Regions from separate parts of the Rhodoferax sp. XS2R6 genome, predicted to be linked through region 1. Evidence: predicted binding sites of a transcription regulator. Region 1 holds the regulator's gene; the other holds the start of a gene.
What was found. The regulator LexA, encoded in region 1, represses DNA repair genes until DNA is damaged. The targets are predictions, from matches to a motif close to ACTGTATNNNNATACAGT.

Region 2: a site for LexA is predicted at 870-887, ahead of AC097A_RS14655 (error-prone DNA polymerase). Genes of this name have one in related genera too.

What each region holds. Positions count from the first base shown of each region.
Region 1 covers NZ_JBWMAY010000002.1:530,932-538,092, forward strand. Annotated here, with positions in the region: gene AC097A_RS09005 (type IV pilus assembly protein FimV) at 1-1,525, shown strand, start outside; gene AC097A_RS09010 (NAD(P)-dependent oxidoreductase) at 1,552-2,559, opposite strand; gene AC097A_RS09015 (hypothetical protein) at 2,626-2,952, opposite strand; gene lexA (transcriptional repressor LexA) at 2,974-3,648, opposite strand; gene AC097A_RS09025 (asparaginase) at 3,763-4,734, shown strand; gene adk (adenylate kinase) at 4,778-5,434, opposite strand; gene kdsB (3-deoxy-manno-octulosonate cytidylyltransferase) at 5,547-6,323, opposite strand; gene AC097A_RS09040 (Trm112 family protein) at 6,332-6,514, opposite strand; gene lpxK (tetraacyldisaccharide 4'-kinase) at 6,495-7,161, opposite strand, start outside.
Region 2 covers NZ_JBWMAY010000004.1:184,590-191,750, reverse strand. Annotated here, with positions in the region: gene AC097A_RS14655 (error-prone DNA polymerase) at 1-825, opposite strand, end outside; gene AC097A_RS14650 (response regulator) at 929-1,498, shown strand; gene AC097A_RS14645 (hypothetical protein) at 1,526-2,413, opposite strand; gene AC097A_RS14640 (SDR family oxidoreductase) at 2,559-3,320, shown strand; gene AC097A_RS14635 (EamA family transporter) at 3,336-4,280, opposite strand; gene AC097A_RS14630 (Lrp/AsnC family transcriptional regulator) at 4,346-4,816, shown strand; gene AC097A_RS14625 (patatin-like phospholipase family protein) at 4,827-5,921, opposite strand; gene AC097A_RS14620 (acyl-CoA thioesterase) at 6,009-6,497, opposite strand; gene AC097A_RS14615 (DUF1993 domain-containing protein) at 6,544-7,062, shown strand; gene AC097A_RS14610 (hypothetical protein) at 7,062-7,161, shown strand, end outside.

The DNA of each region.
Region 1 (7,161 bases):
CTTGCCTGGGGGCACGTCAGCCAATGCGGCTCCGGCAACCACCGGCACAGGTACCGCCGCCCCGGCCGTCGCCGCCGCGTCGGCCAAGCCGGTTGCAACACTGGCAGTGCCCGCCAAAAAATCTCTGCCCCGTACCGAAAGCTCTTTGGGCAACAAAGTGCCGACCAGCAGCCGTCCGCGCCTCAAGCTGGCCCCGCTGGACTTGTCGCAGGATTGGGAGCCGGCCCTCAAGTCCTCATCGGAGTTGATTGCGCCGCCTGTGGAGGATGTGCAAAAGCGCCTTGCCGCTGCGGCACTGTGGAAGACCCTGAACCTCACGCCCGAAGAGGTGCTGCGCGATGCTGCGCGCCTCCAGGGGCTGGAGCAAAGCGTTGGCAAGCTGGGTGAGCAGACCGCCCAAAATCAACGCCAGATGCAGGCCTTGCTCGCGAGGCTGGAAAAGTCAGAGTCTGAAAAGTACGCCAACCCGCTGATCTACGCCCTCGCAGCAGCGCTGTTGGCTCTGGCCGGTGGCATGTTCTGGTTTTGGCGCAAGCTGCGTAATGCGGGAGACTCTCCTTGGTGGAGCGGGCAGGGTGAGTCTCTGTTGACGCCTGTGGAGCGTGATACGACGGCCCAAGACCCATCCGTTATGCCGCCACCCGTAGTGACTGCACCGGTGCGGCCCGTGGTGGCTAAGCCGCTGCCAACCCCAACCCCTGTGCGCAAAGCCGCACTGCTGACCGATGTGGACATTGACCTGCATCTGGATGACTTGTCACCGCCCGTACCAACGGTTGCGCCAGTGACAGTGGCCCCACCGTCATCCCGCATGATGGGTTTGCGCGATTTTTCACCCAGCATGTCGGGTTCGTTGCGTTCCATCAATACCCAAGAGGTGCTGGATGTGCGCCAGCAGGCCGAGTTTTTCATGACACTGGGCCAGTATGACGACGCCATCGCTTTGTTGGAGCACAACATTGCCGACCATGCAGAGTCCAACCCGCTGGTGTACCTGGATCTGCTCAAGGCCCTGCACACCCTGAGCCGCAAGGAAGCGTTTGACCGCTACCGTGACGAGTTCAATGCACTCTTCACAGGCCAGGTGCCACCGTACACCCAGTTCAACCAGCCGGGGCAGGGGTTGGATGCTTACCCCGAGCTGTGCGCGCACATCGCATCGGTGTGGCCCAGCAGGGCGGCGCTGGAGTTCATTGAGAAATGTCTGGTGCGTGAGCGCAACGCGGCCGCAGACGTCAATTTTGATTTGGAGGCTTTCCGGGAGCTGCTGTTGCTGCATGCACTCGTCACGCGTTTGTCGGGCGAGACGACCAGCGGCGTGGTGCCATTCAGTGCAGCCAAATCGGCAGAGCCATCAACGGCCCCGTCGCCCGACACGGGCCCGGCTCCCGTGGACGCTGCTTTGCTTGAGCCTGCCATGGACATTGACCTGGACTTGTCGGAGTCTGTGCCAGCCGCAGACAATCTCATCGAGTTCGATGCGTCTGGGCTGTCGCTCACCCCACCACTGACGCCCCGTTCTTAGGCTGTGGGCCGCCCCAAGGCAGCGGCTTAGCGGCGCACCTGCAGTGCACCGGGGTTGATGATGTTGGACGGTGTGCCTTTGATGAAATTCACCACGTTGTCGAAGGCCGCGCCAAAGTACATCTCGTAGCTGTCCTGCTCCACATAACCAATGTGGGGGGTGCAGATGCAGTTCTCCAGCCGCAGGAGTGCGTGGCCTTGCAGCACGGGTTCGGTTTCGAATACATCTACTGCCGCCAGGCCCGGGCGGCCCCGGTTCAGGGCCCCAATCAGTGCATCGGTTTCAATCAGTTCTGCCCGCGAGGTGTTGACCAGCAGGGCCGTGTTTTTCATGCAGGCCAGATCCTCGGCCGTCACCATGCCGCGTGTGGTGTCATTGAGTCGCAAGTGCAGGGTCAGCACATCGCTGCGTGAGAAGAAATCTTCGCGGTCAGTGGCGCTGTGATAGCCGTCTTGCACGGCTTGCTGGCGGGAGCCCTCGCTGCCCCACACCAAGACGTTCATGCCAAAGGCGCGCCCATAACCGGCTACCAGCTGACCAATACGGCCGTAGCCCCACACACCCAAGGTCTTGCCACGCAGCACACCACCCAGCCCGAAGTTGGCAGGCATGGAGCCCGCCTTGAGCCCGGACTGCTGCCAGGCCCCGTGTTTGAGGTTGCCAATGTACTGGGGCAGCCGGCGCATGGCCGCCAAAATCAGGGCCCAGGTGAGTTCGGCCGGAGCGACCGGGGAGCCAGTGCCCTCGGCCACAGCAATGCCGCGCTCGGTGCAGGCCTGCACATCGATGTGGGAGCCCGCCCGCCCGGTTTGGGCAATCAGCTTGAGGCGGGGAAGTTTTTCGATCAGTGCCCGGGTGATCTGCGTGCGTTCACGGATCAGGACGATCACATCGGCGTCTTTGAGCCGGATCGACAACTGGCCCATGCCCTTGACCGTGTTGGTGTACACCTTGGCCGGAAAAGCGTCCAGCTTGGCCGAGCACTGCAGTTTGCGTACAGCATCCTGATAGTCATCCAGAATCACAATATTCATGCATGCCATTGTGCCTTGGGATACCAGCGGTCCGGCAGAGTGCAGGGCAAATTTGCCCCGCTGTTGTTACGCGGCTTCGCAGGCGGCCAGGCGATCCAGTTCGGCGCAGACATCGGCCATGCGGCCCGAGATGACCATACGACCTACGTCAGAGCGGGGTTGCCCACTCTCCAGCACCCGGACCACGCGCAGGGGTTTGGTTTTAGGCTTGTTTATGCCTCTAGCCCCCGTAGATACTGCGCAAGTAGCTATTAAATCAGGAGCATTTTTGCGTTCAAAAGACCGTGGCACGGTGTAGCTGGGCACACGTGGGGAAGGACTTGGCAGCAGCCAGGCCAGGAGTTGGCGCAGGGGGGCCAGAAAGTCGGGTTTCATGACGATGGCGGTGTTCATGGTGGGTACTTTCTGTCTGCGTTACATCAACATGGTGTTACGAATCAGGCCAACGGCCAGACCTTCAATCTCGAAGGGCTCGCCGGGTTCAACCACGATGGTTTGGTAGTCGGGGTTTTCAGGGTGTAGCTCGATCAGGTGTTTGTTGCGGCGAAAGCGTTTGACGGTGACTTCTTCACCCAGGCGGGCCACGACGATCTGGCCGTTTTTGGCATCTTTGGTGGCTTGCACGGCCAGCAGGTCGCCGTCCATGATGCCGGCGTCGCGCATGGACATGCCACGCACCTTGAGCAGGTAGTCGGGCTGGCGTTGGAACAGGCTGTTTTCCACGTAATAGGTCTGGTCCACATGTTCTTGGGCCAGGATGGGCGAGCCGGCGGCCACACGGCCAATCAGGGGCAAGGCCAGTTGGGCCAGGCCGGGCAGGGGCAGGGCAAACTGCTTCATGCGCGACTCTTGCATTGAGCGCAACACATCGCCCTTGAGGCGGATGCCGCGGGAGGTGCCGCTGACCAGTTCGATCACGCCTTTGCGGGCCAGGGCCTGCAAATGCTCTTCGGCCGCGTTGGCAGACTTGAAGCCCAGCTCGGTGGCGATTTCCGCCCGGGTGGGGGGGGCACCGGTGCGCGCAATGGCGCCCTGGATCAGATCCAGAATTTGCTGTTGGCGGGCGGTGAGTTTGGGACTTTCAAGCATACTGACTCCTTCATGTTGGGTCGGTGCTGGCTGTGTGTCTGTACACACTGTTTTCTCATCCAGTAACTGTATTTTTAACCAGTTTTTTGATTAATGCAAGTGGGGCGGTGATGTATGGGTAAAAAAGTGGTGGTTTTGGGTACGGGGGGCACGATTGCAGGCCGATCGGAGCGCGGATCGGACAACGTGGGCTACAAGGCCGGGCAGGTGGGCGTGCAGTCATTGCTGCAAGACATTGCCCCACTTCAGGCTGCGCTGCAGGGGCGCGAACTGGTGGCCGAACAGGTGGCGCAGGTGGATAGCAAAGACATGGGCTTTGCGGTGTGGGCCGCGCTGGCGCAGCGTTGTGCCCAGCACCTGCAGGATACGGAAGTGGATGCGGTGCTGATTACCCATGGCACTGACACGCTGGAGGAAACCGCCTTCTTTCTGGAGCAGGTGCTGCCCCCCGCGTTATTGCAGGCCAAGCCGCTGGTGCTGACCTGCGCCATGCGCCCCGCGTCGGCCCTGACGCCCGATGGGCCGCAAAACGTGCTGGATGCGGTAGCCGTGGCGCTGGACAGCGCGGCACGCGGCGTGTTGGTGGTGTGCGCGGGTGCGGTGCACAGCGCCCGCCTGGTGCAGAAGAGTTATACCTACCGCGTGGACGCGTTTGACTCGGGCGATGCAGGGCCGCTGGCGCTGGTGGAAGAGGCCCGCGTGCGCTGGTTGGGCAAGCCTGCCCCTATGGCTCCCCCGCGTGTGGTCGATCTGCAGGCACTGGCCAACACTGCATGGCCGCGGGTGGAGATTGTGATGAGCTATGCGGGTGCCTCGGGCGCCATGGTACGCAGCTTGGCCGTGCCCGATGCCAACGTTCCTCCATTGCGTGGCTTGGTGGTGGCGGGCACCGGCAATGGCACGCTGCATGTGGATCTGGAAGCAGCTTTGCTTGAAGTGCAAGCGCAGGGCACGCCGGTGGTCCGCGCCAGCCGTTGCGCACGTGGCCAGGTGGTGGCGGGTGAGGGCGTTGCTGCCTTGCCGCATTCGCAGGGCCTGTCTGCGGTGAAGGCGCGCATCGCGCTGATGCTGCAGCTGATGGCGTAAAAAAAGCCGCAGATGCGGCTTTTTCGGGCGGTGCCAGTAGCGCTTACTTGGTCAGCGCTTCAAACACCCGGCTGGTGATCGCATTCACATCACCCATGCCGCTGATGGCGCGGTACTGAGGGGCTGCTGCGGGGTCTTTCTGGGCCCAGCTGGAGTAGTACTCCACCAGCGGGCGGGTCTGGGCGCTGTACACATCCAGGCGTTTCTTGACGGTCTCTTCCTGGTCGTCGGGGCGCTGCACCAAGGGCTCACCAGTCACATCGTCCTTGCCTTCCACCTTGGGGGGATTGAACTTGACGTGGTAGGTACGGCCCGAGGCGGGGTGTGAGCGGCGGCCGCTCATGCGTTCGATGATGGCGTCAAACGGAACGTCGATTTCCACCACGTAGTCCAGCTGCACGCCAGCCGCCTTCATGGCATCGGCCTGGGGGATGGTGCGGGGGAAGCCGTCAAACAGAAAACCTTTGGCGCAGTCGGGCTGGGCGATGCGTTCCTTCACCAGGTTGATGATCAGGTCGTCGCTGACCAGGCCGCCGGATTTCATGACCGCGTCGGCCTGCAGGCCCAGCGGCGTGCCGGCCTTGACGGCAGCGCGCAGCATGTCACCGGTCGAAATTTGCGGAATTCCGTACTTTTGACAAATGAAGGTGGCTTGCGTGCCTTTGCCAGCGCCAGGCGCGCCCAACAGAATCAGTCTCATGGATAACCTCGGATAAAACAAAAACTTTGGCGCTTCTTTGGCACCTTGCTGGTGCATTTTTTATTGCGCGCGTGTAGCTCTGGAGAATAGCACGGGCTGCCCCGCGCCTAACTTACAGCGTGGGGGCTTGGCCGGCGAGGATGGCGCGCACACGCGCCAAGTCTTCGGGGGTGTCTACACCGGGGCCGGGCGCATGCGCACTGACGTGCACCGCAATGCGGTGGCCATGCCACAACGCACGCAGCTGTTCCAGCGCCTCCACCACCTCGATGGGGGCCTGTGGCAGTAGGGGAAACTGGCGCAAAAAGCCCACGCGGTAGGAATAAATGCCGATATGGCGCAAGGGTGCCGGGGACGGCAGGGTGTGGATGCCATTGGCAAACCCATCGCGCCACCAGGCAATCGGCGCGCGGCTGAAGTACAGCGCCAGGTGCGCGGCGTCGTGCACCACTTTCACTACATTGGGGTTGGCAAAGTCGGCCACGTCGGTGATGGCGTGGGCGGCTGTGCCCATGCTGGCCTGTGGCGTGGCGTGCAGCAGCGCGGCCACGGCTTGCACCAGGTCGGGGTCCATCAGTGGTTCGTCGCCCTGCACGTTGACCACAATGTCTTCGTCGGCCAGGCCCAGGATATCGCAGGCCTCGGCCAGGCGGTCGCTGCCAGAGGGGTGGTCTTCGCGTGTCAGGATGGCGTGCACGCCGTGGGCTGCGCAGGCTTGTACGATGGAGTCGCTGTCGGCGGCCACCACCACGCGGCTGGCTTGCGGCACGCCATCACGCACCCGCTGCGCCACGCGCACCACCATGGGCACACCGGCCAGATCGGCCAGGGGTTTGTTGGGCAGGCGGGTAGAGGCCAGGCGGGCCGGAATCAGTACGGTGAAACCCATGGTGCTACTCACAGGCCGAGTTCGGCGTCGGTGAGTACGCGGGCTTCGTTTTCGAGCAGGATGGGAATGCCGTCGCGCACGGGATAGGCCAGGCGGGCGCTGCGGGAGATGAGTTCCTGCTGGTCGCGGTTGTATTCCAGGGGGCCCTTGGTTACGGGGCAAACGAGCAGTTCAAGAAGTCGGGTGTCCATGGGGGGATGATACCGGGGCAGGGCGGTGGGGCTGCAGGCAGCGGTCCAGCGCGGCATAGAAATCGGGCGGCGCGGTTTGCACCAGTGGGACGGCGCGGGCCTCGGGGGCGTGCTGCCACAGCTTGGCGGCGTCTTTTTCGGTGCAAATTAGGTTGTAGCCTTCGTGGGTATTGCGCGACCAGCTATCAAAATCATAGTGATCTGGCAACGCTATGGTATGGGCCAGCAGCACACCCTGTGCACGCAGCATGGCAAAAAACACCTCGGGTTGGGCAATGCCTGCCACCGCACACACCGGGTGTGTGTCGGGGGCGTTCAGGGCTGTCAGCGGCTGCACATCACCGCTGGCCCCCACCGTGTGGTCGGCCAACTGGCGAGTTGCATTGAAACCGGGCACGGCATTGGGGCCGGTGTTAAGCACCAGCAAATTCTCACGGGATTGGCCCGCAGCCTTCAAGGCCCGGGGCGGCCAGGGCTCTCGCAGGGGGCCGGCCGGCAACAGCCAGCCATTGCCCGTGCCGCGGCTGTCGAACACACAAATCTCCACGTCGCGGTACAGCGCATAGTGCTGCATGCCGTCGTCACACACAATGATCTGGGTCTGCGGATGTGCTTGCAGCAAAGCCCGGGCCGCGGCGGCACGCTGG
Region 2 (7,161 bases), on a different contig from region 1:
CGTCTGGCCCGGCAGCACGGCCTCCAGCGGGTAGTGGTAATGCAATTCATCCAGACTGAAGGTGCAGCGCTGCGCCACGGTCAGCGTGTTCGCCAACCAGTCAGGCGGGAACAACGCCGCCAACCGCACACGCGAACGCAGGTGCCCCTCCGCATTGGCCTGCAGTGCAAAGCCGCAAGCCGACACCGGCTGGCCCAGGCGCACGGCGGTCAACACATCGTGCAGCGGCTTGCGCGAGCGCACATGCATGCACACCTGGCCCGTGGCCAGCACCGGCAGGCCGCTCAATGCCGAGAGCTGCTGCACCCGCACACGCTGCAGCGCATCCCCCGCCACCAGCCCCACACTGGCCGCCAGCCAACAATTTGAACCAAATATGCCTCTAGCCCTTATGGATATTGCGCAAGCAGCTTCTGTATTGATAGCAGATGGAAAGGCCAGCAGCACCTCGCAGTCCGCCAGCAGCGCCCAGGGCGACTCGGACCAGGTGGTGCGGTACTGCCCCTTGATGGCGGCCATGCGGGCCAGGGTGATGAATTCACACAGGTTGCCCCAGCCCGCCAACGTGTGCGGCAGTGCCACCAGCGTGAAGTGCCCGCCACAGGGCAGCGCCACGGCAAACTCGGCGCCTGGCAGCAGCTGCAGGCCCAGGCGCTTGGCCTCCACGTGCGCACGCACCACACCGGCCACCGAACATTCGTCGGTGATGGCCAACGCGCGGTAGCCCAGCGCGTGGGCGCGCTGCACCAATTCTTCGGGCTGCGAGGCACCGCGCTGGAAACTGAAGGACGAGAGGCTGTACAGTTCTGCGTAGTCTGGAAGCATATTGGCGTGCCCCAGTGCATCAGGGAATGGAATTATGACCAATAACTGTATTTATATACAGGTAATATCTGTAAAGACATTAACATTCCCTTACACTTCGACCATGCAACTGTCTTCGCTGCCTGCCATCCCCATCACTGCCGCATTGCGTGCGGACATTGAGTCTCTGCTCGACTCGCAAGAATCGCTGTCCGAGTTCGTGTTGACCTCCGTGCTGGAAAGCCTGGAGCGCCGCCGCCACATGGCCGCCATGCGTGCCGAAGCAGCCAGCCAGCAGCAAGAGGCCCACACCGGCCCGCTGCGCGTGCTGGTGGTGGACGATGACGATTTCAGCCACACCGTGCTGCGCGAAATGCTGCTGAGCCTGGGCGTGGCCGAGGTGCACACGGCACGCGACGGTAGCAGCGGCGCCGAGGTGCTGGCCCAGATGCCGGCCCCGCCCGACTTTTTGATTTGCGACATGGTCATGCCACACACCGATGGCATCGACTTTTTGGGCCACTTGGCCAAGGCGCAGTACCGCGGCGGGGTGATTTTGCTCAGCGGCGGCGACAGCCTGATGCTGTCGATTGCCGCCGAAGTGGCCGTGTCCGACGGTCTGCGCGTGCTGGGCTCGTTTGCCAAACCGCTGCAGCGCGGCGACCTGGCCGACGTGATGGGCCTGGAGCACTAGGCTCCGGCTCCCCGCCATCACCGTGACTCAGTTTGCGGGGGATGGAAAAAACGGCTCCCCCTGCACGCTGGACAGCGGCAGCACCTTGCTCCCCAGTGGCACCAAAACCGGCGTGCGCTCGCGCGGGGCCTCGTCATCGTCAGGACCCGCTACCGGCCGGCCCTTGCCGGGTACCAGCACCGGGGCCACGCAGGCCGCACGGATCTCGGCCACTTGCTCCGGCTTTAAAACATCCCGCTTGCCAAAAGGCTGGCCATCCACCTGCAGGCGCTCTCCGTTGAGCAACGCCACCAGGTTCAGCGGGGGCCGGGCCTGCTGGGTGTCAAAACCCAGGCGCACCGTGCCGCCCCGCAGCGCGGCAGGCAGCTGGTACTGGGTCACCCGCAGCTGCTGCGGCTGGCCGCGGGCGTCCATCTCCACCTGGCCGATATAAAAGTAGCGGGCCGTGGCAACGGGCATGGCAGGCAGTGGGTAGCTCTCGGCCCAGCTGTGCCGGTCGTTGCCAAACAGGGGGCGCAGGCTGCTGGGCCAGGCAGCAGTGGCCGAGGTGGCAAACACCGGGGCCAGGGCCTCGCTCAAGGTGTAGCCATGGAAGTCAAATACCAAGTCGCTGCCCGGCCCCGCCTTGGCAAAGGCCGGAAACAGCGTCTGCGCCTTGCGCACCTCTTGCAGGCGCACACCGGCGTCTTTGCCGGGCAGGGCCTTCCAGTGGCCAGCCACCAGCATGTCCAGTGACCCGCCCATGAAGCGGAAGCAAAAGGTGTTGTCGTCCAGCAGCATGATCTGGCTCACCGTGTCCACAGAGCCGCTGGTGTAGCCGCCCGGGTAAGGGCGCTCTTCAGGCGTCAACGCGCCTGCGCTGCCGTGTAGCGCAGCCAGCAAGGCCAGGGCCCAGGTGTGGCGGGGTGGTGTCATCGTGTTCTCCCTTTAATTAGCCGGCCACTATAGGGCACGGCATGGGGCACGGCACCGCACTGTCGCGCGGGTTACGCCAAACGCGCCAGCGCCAGCCACGGCCTCCTAAGATGGCTTTTTGCACGGCTTTTGCTGAGGGGATTCCATGGACTTGCGTTTTGACAACAAAGTGGTGCTGGTCACCGGCGGTGGCGGTGGCATTGGGCGGGCCAGTGCGCTGGCCTTTGCCCGTGCGGGCGCCAAAGTGGCGGTAACGGACCGCGATGTGCCGGCCGGCGAAGAGACCGCCGCCCAGGTGCGTGCGCTGGGTGCCGAGGCGCTGTTTGTGGCCGCCGACGTGGTGCAGGCTGCGCAGGTGCAGGCCATGGTGGTGCACGTCGTGGCGCACTTTGGCCGACTGGACTGCGCCTTCAACAACGCCGGCATCGAGGAAGAACACATGCGCCTGGCCGACTGCGAAGAGGCCACGTTTGACCGCATCCTGGGTGTCAACGTCAAAGGCGTGTGGCTGTGCATGAAGTACCAGATCCAGCAGATGCTGGCCCAGGGTGGCGGCAGCATTGTCAACACCGCCTCGGTGGCGGGCCTCATTGGCGCGCCCAAGATGTCGGCCTATAGCGCCAGCAAACACGCGGTCATCGGCCTCACCAAATCAGCGGCGGTGGAGTACGGCCGCAAGGGCATCCGTGTCAACGCGGTGTGCCCCGGCGTGATCCGCACCCAGATGTTTGACCGCGCCGTGGCCGCTGATCCCAAGGTGGGGCCGGCAGTGGCCAGTGCGCACCCGATTGGCCGCATTGGCGAGGCCGACGAGGTGGCCGCCGCTGTGTTGTGGCTTAGTTCGGACGCGGCCAGCTTTGTGACCGGCCTGGCCCATACGGTGGACGGCGGGATGACCTCGGTCTGATCTGCCAGAGGTGCTTTACGCCCCGCCCGATGGGCGACTTTGGCGGCGCAACCACGCCACGATGGCCGGGCCGTACATGATCATGGCCAGTGCGCCGCCAATCAACGGCAGCGCCAGGAACACCCAGCCGGTGAGCACTTCCTTGCCAATCAGCACGCCCACCACTAGCGCCACGGCGGGGTTCACAAACGAGTAACTGCCGGCCACGGCGGCCGTGGTGTTTTGCAGCAGCCACAGGTAGGCGTTGAGTGCAATCAGCGTGCCAAACACCAGCAGGTACCACCAGGCCAGCCAGGCTTCATGCGTCACGTTGCTCAAGGCGTTCTGTGGCTCGATCAAGGACGCAGCCACCACCCCCATCAGCCCACCGGCCAGCCACTCGGTGGCCGACGCCATGGCCGGGCCCGGCAGGTCCAGCTTGCGGGACGCATACGAGCCCACGCTCCAGCACAGCGGGGCACCAAAGGCGGCCAGCGCGCCCAGCCAACTGGCCGAAAAGTCGCCTTCCATGGCCAGCAGCAGGGCACCGCCCACCCCCAGCACCAAGCCAATCCAGCTCGTCATGGGTACACGCTCGCCGCCCAGGCGCGTCCACAGCGCCAGCCACATGGGCATGGTGGTCACCACGGTAGCCATCAAGCCGGAACCAATGCCGTGCTGCTGGGCAAACGCCACCAGGTTCATGGCGCCAAATACCATCAACCCGCCCACCACAGCCGCGTTGCGCCACTGGCGCCAGCTCGGCAGCTTCTCGCCGCGCCACAGCGCCCAGGCCAGCATGATCACGCCGGCCAGCGTGAAACGTGTGGCGTTCATCCACAGCGGGGGGAAGCTTTGCACCGCAATGCCAATGGCAAAGTAGGTGGTGCCCCAGACGATGTAGACCAACCACAGCGCCACCATGAGACGCCAAAAAGGAGACAAACGCCAGCCGTGCTGAATATTGAGTGCCGAAATCATGAATAGTCCGTAAAATTTACGGCAACAAGCGCCGATAGGCGTGATATTACTAAAAAATACGCCCAATGCAAGTAATTATTCAGACAGATGTCATCGACGCCAAAATTCTTACGGCTTTGGGGGAAGACGGCCGACGTTCTTACGCCGAGGTCGGGGCCGAGGTGGGCCTGTCCACCGCCGCCGTGCATGAGCGCGTGAAGAAGATGCTGGAGCGCGGTGTGATCCGCCGCTTCTCCATCAGCGTAGACCCGCTCACGGTGGGGCTGAACTTCACAGCCTTTGTGGCCATCCGCAATGACGGTGGCACACACTGCCGCGACATTGCGGCGCGCTTGCGTGAGGTGAGTGCGGTGCAAGAGCTGCACAGCGTGGCCGGCGAGTACGATTTGCTGGCCAAGGTGCGCACAGCGCACGCACGCGACCTGGAAGCGGTGCTGCTGCAGATCAAGGCGATTCCCGGTGTGGCGCGCACCACCAGCACCGTGGTGCTGAACACCGAGTTTGAAGACCAGCCGCTGCGCTTGGGCGAAGCCTAAACCGCCACCCTCACACCAGCCATTGCTGCATATCCACCGTGGTGCGTTGGCCCACGGCGCTGGCGTGCTTGGCCAGCCACTGCTGACCGCGGTGCAGGCCCTGGTCGTGCAGCAGGTTCAAAAAGCGCGCATGCGCCAGCATCTTGGTCTCGCTGCGCTGCAGGCTCTCCAGGTTGCTGGAGTCAATCATGTGAAAGCGCACGCTGTGCAGGCGCTGCTCCAGCGGGCCCTGGTGCTGGGTGACGTGGGCCGCGTCCTGCACGCGGGCAAACATCTGCATCTCGCGCATGAAGTGGGCCTTAAAGCCCAGCTCCTCCATACGCGCCTCAATCTCATCCATGGTGTGCGGCGTGCCTTCGTGCTTGAGCGGCGCCAACAGCACCAGCAGCACATCGCCCGCTGCGCAGTCGTAAAACAGCGGGAACACGGCGGGATTGGCCGCAAAACCACCGTCCCAATACGGTTCACCCTCAATCTCTACCGTGTGGTGAATCTTGGGCAGGCAGGCCGAGGCCAGCAGCATGTCCAGCGTCAGCTCGTGCTCGCGGAACAGGCGCAGCTTGCCGGTGTTGACCTGGGTGGCGCCGACAAACAGCTTGAATGGACTCTCGGCGCGCAGGCGTTCAAAGTCGATCTGGCGTTTGAGCAGGCTGCGCAGAGGGTTGATGGCCAGCGGGTTCAGCTCGGTGGGAGAAAAGAAGCCAGCCCATTGCGCCAGCATCTTGGTGGCAGGCGAGAGGCTGATCGCATCGCCCCCGCCGGTGGTCAGCATGCCCCAGGGCAGCTGCTGGCTCACCTCGGTCCAGAACTGGGCCAGCGCTTCGCGTGCGCCTTCGCGCCCACCCGTCATCCAGCCCTGCGCCATCACCACCGCATTCATGGCGCCGGCGCTGCTGCCGCTGATGCCCTCGATGTGCATGCGCGGGTCTTGCAACAGCGCGTCCAGCACGCCCCAGGTAAAGGCGCCATGCGCACCGCCGCCCTGCAGGGCCAGGTTGATCCGGGCGGGAGCCGGGGTGCCCAGCCGCGTGCGCCACAGACGCTTGAACAGGCGGCTGCCAGCAGACGGCAAAAGGCGCCGGGCGGAGGTGGGAAGGTCGATCACAGGAAGTCCTTTCGTTGCACACGAGGACATGCAGCTGCGGACCAGTATAGGGTTTTCCCTTAATTCCCCCACCCCAGGGGGCAAAGGCTAGACCGTGCCGCTCTGGCGCGTCTGGCGGAACTTCTGCTCCAGCTCGTGGCGCAGTTGTTTGCGCATTTGCGCGGCCTCAAAGCGGCGCACCTCGTCGGGTGTCTCGGGCTGCAGGGGTGGTACGGGCGCGGCCTTGCCGGCATCGTCCACCGCCACCATGGTGAAGAAGCAGCTGTTCACATGGCGCACTTCCTGGGAGCGGATGTTTTCGGCAATCACTTTGATTCCCACCTCCATAGACGACTTGCCGGTGTAGTTGACGCTGGCCAGAAAGGTGACCAGCTCACCCACATGGATGGCCTGCAGAAACAGCACCCGGTCCACACTGAGCGTGACCACGTAGCGCGAGGCGTAGCGGCTGGCGCAGGCGTAGGCCACCTGGTCCAGCAGTTTCAAAATAGCGCCGCCGTGCACATTGCCAGAGAAGTTGGCCATGTCAGGCGACATGAGCACGGTCATGCTGAGTTGGTGGGTGGGGAGGTTCATGGCCCCGAGTGTAAAAGAGCGGCCCCGCCGGGCTATATTGCGGCCCATGCACGCCCCCTTGTTTGACGCCAGTGTTCCCGTGTTCCGCCGCTACCTGTTGCAGCTGCACGCGCTGCTGGTGCGGGCCGCACAGCACGACCGGCCCACGCCCCCCCTGCTGCAGGCGCGGCTGGCGCCCGACATGCTGCCGCTCGCCGTGCAGGTAGAGGTGGCGGTGAACTTTGTGTTTCGCGCCTGCGCGCCGCTGGCGGGCCAGGCGCTGCCGCCCTTTGGTGAGCCCCGCCAAAATTTCGCCGCGTTGCAGGCGCGCGTGGCCGAGGGCCTGGCCTTTCTTGACACACTGGCTCCAGCTGACTTTGCCGATGCCGCGCAGCGCCAGATCAGCGACCCGGCGGGCGAGACCACAGTCACACTCGATGGCAGCACGTTTTTGCAGCAGTACGCACTGCCCAACTTCTTCTTTCACACCAGCATGGTCTACGCCATCCTGCGCCAACAGGGCCTGCCCTTGAGCAAGGGCGACTTTGATGGCTGGCATGTCTACACCGCTGGGCAGGCTCGCTGATGCACCGCCCACATTTGCCCTACCGCAGCCTCCTTGCCTTGGCCGCTGCAATGGTCTGCAGTGCCTCTGCCTGGGCCCAAGACGCCACCGAGGCGCCTT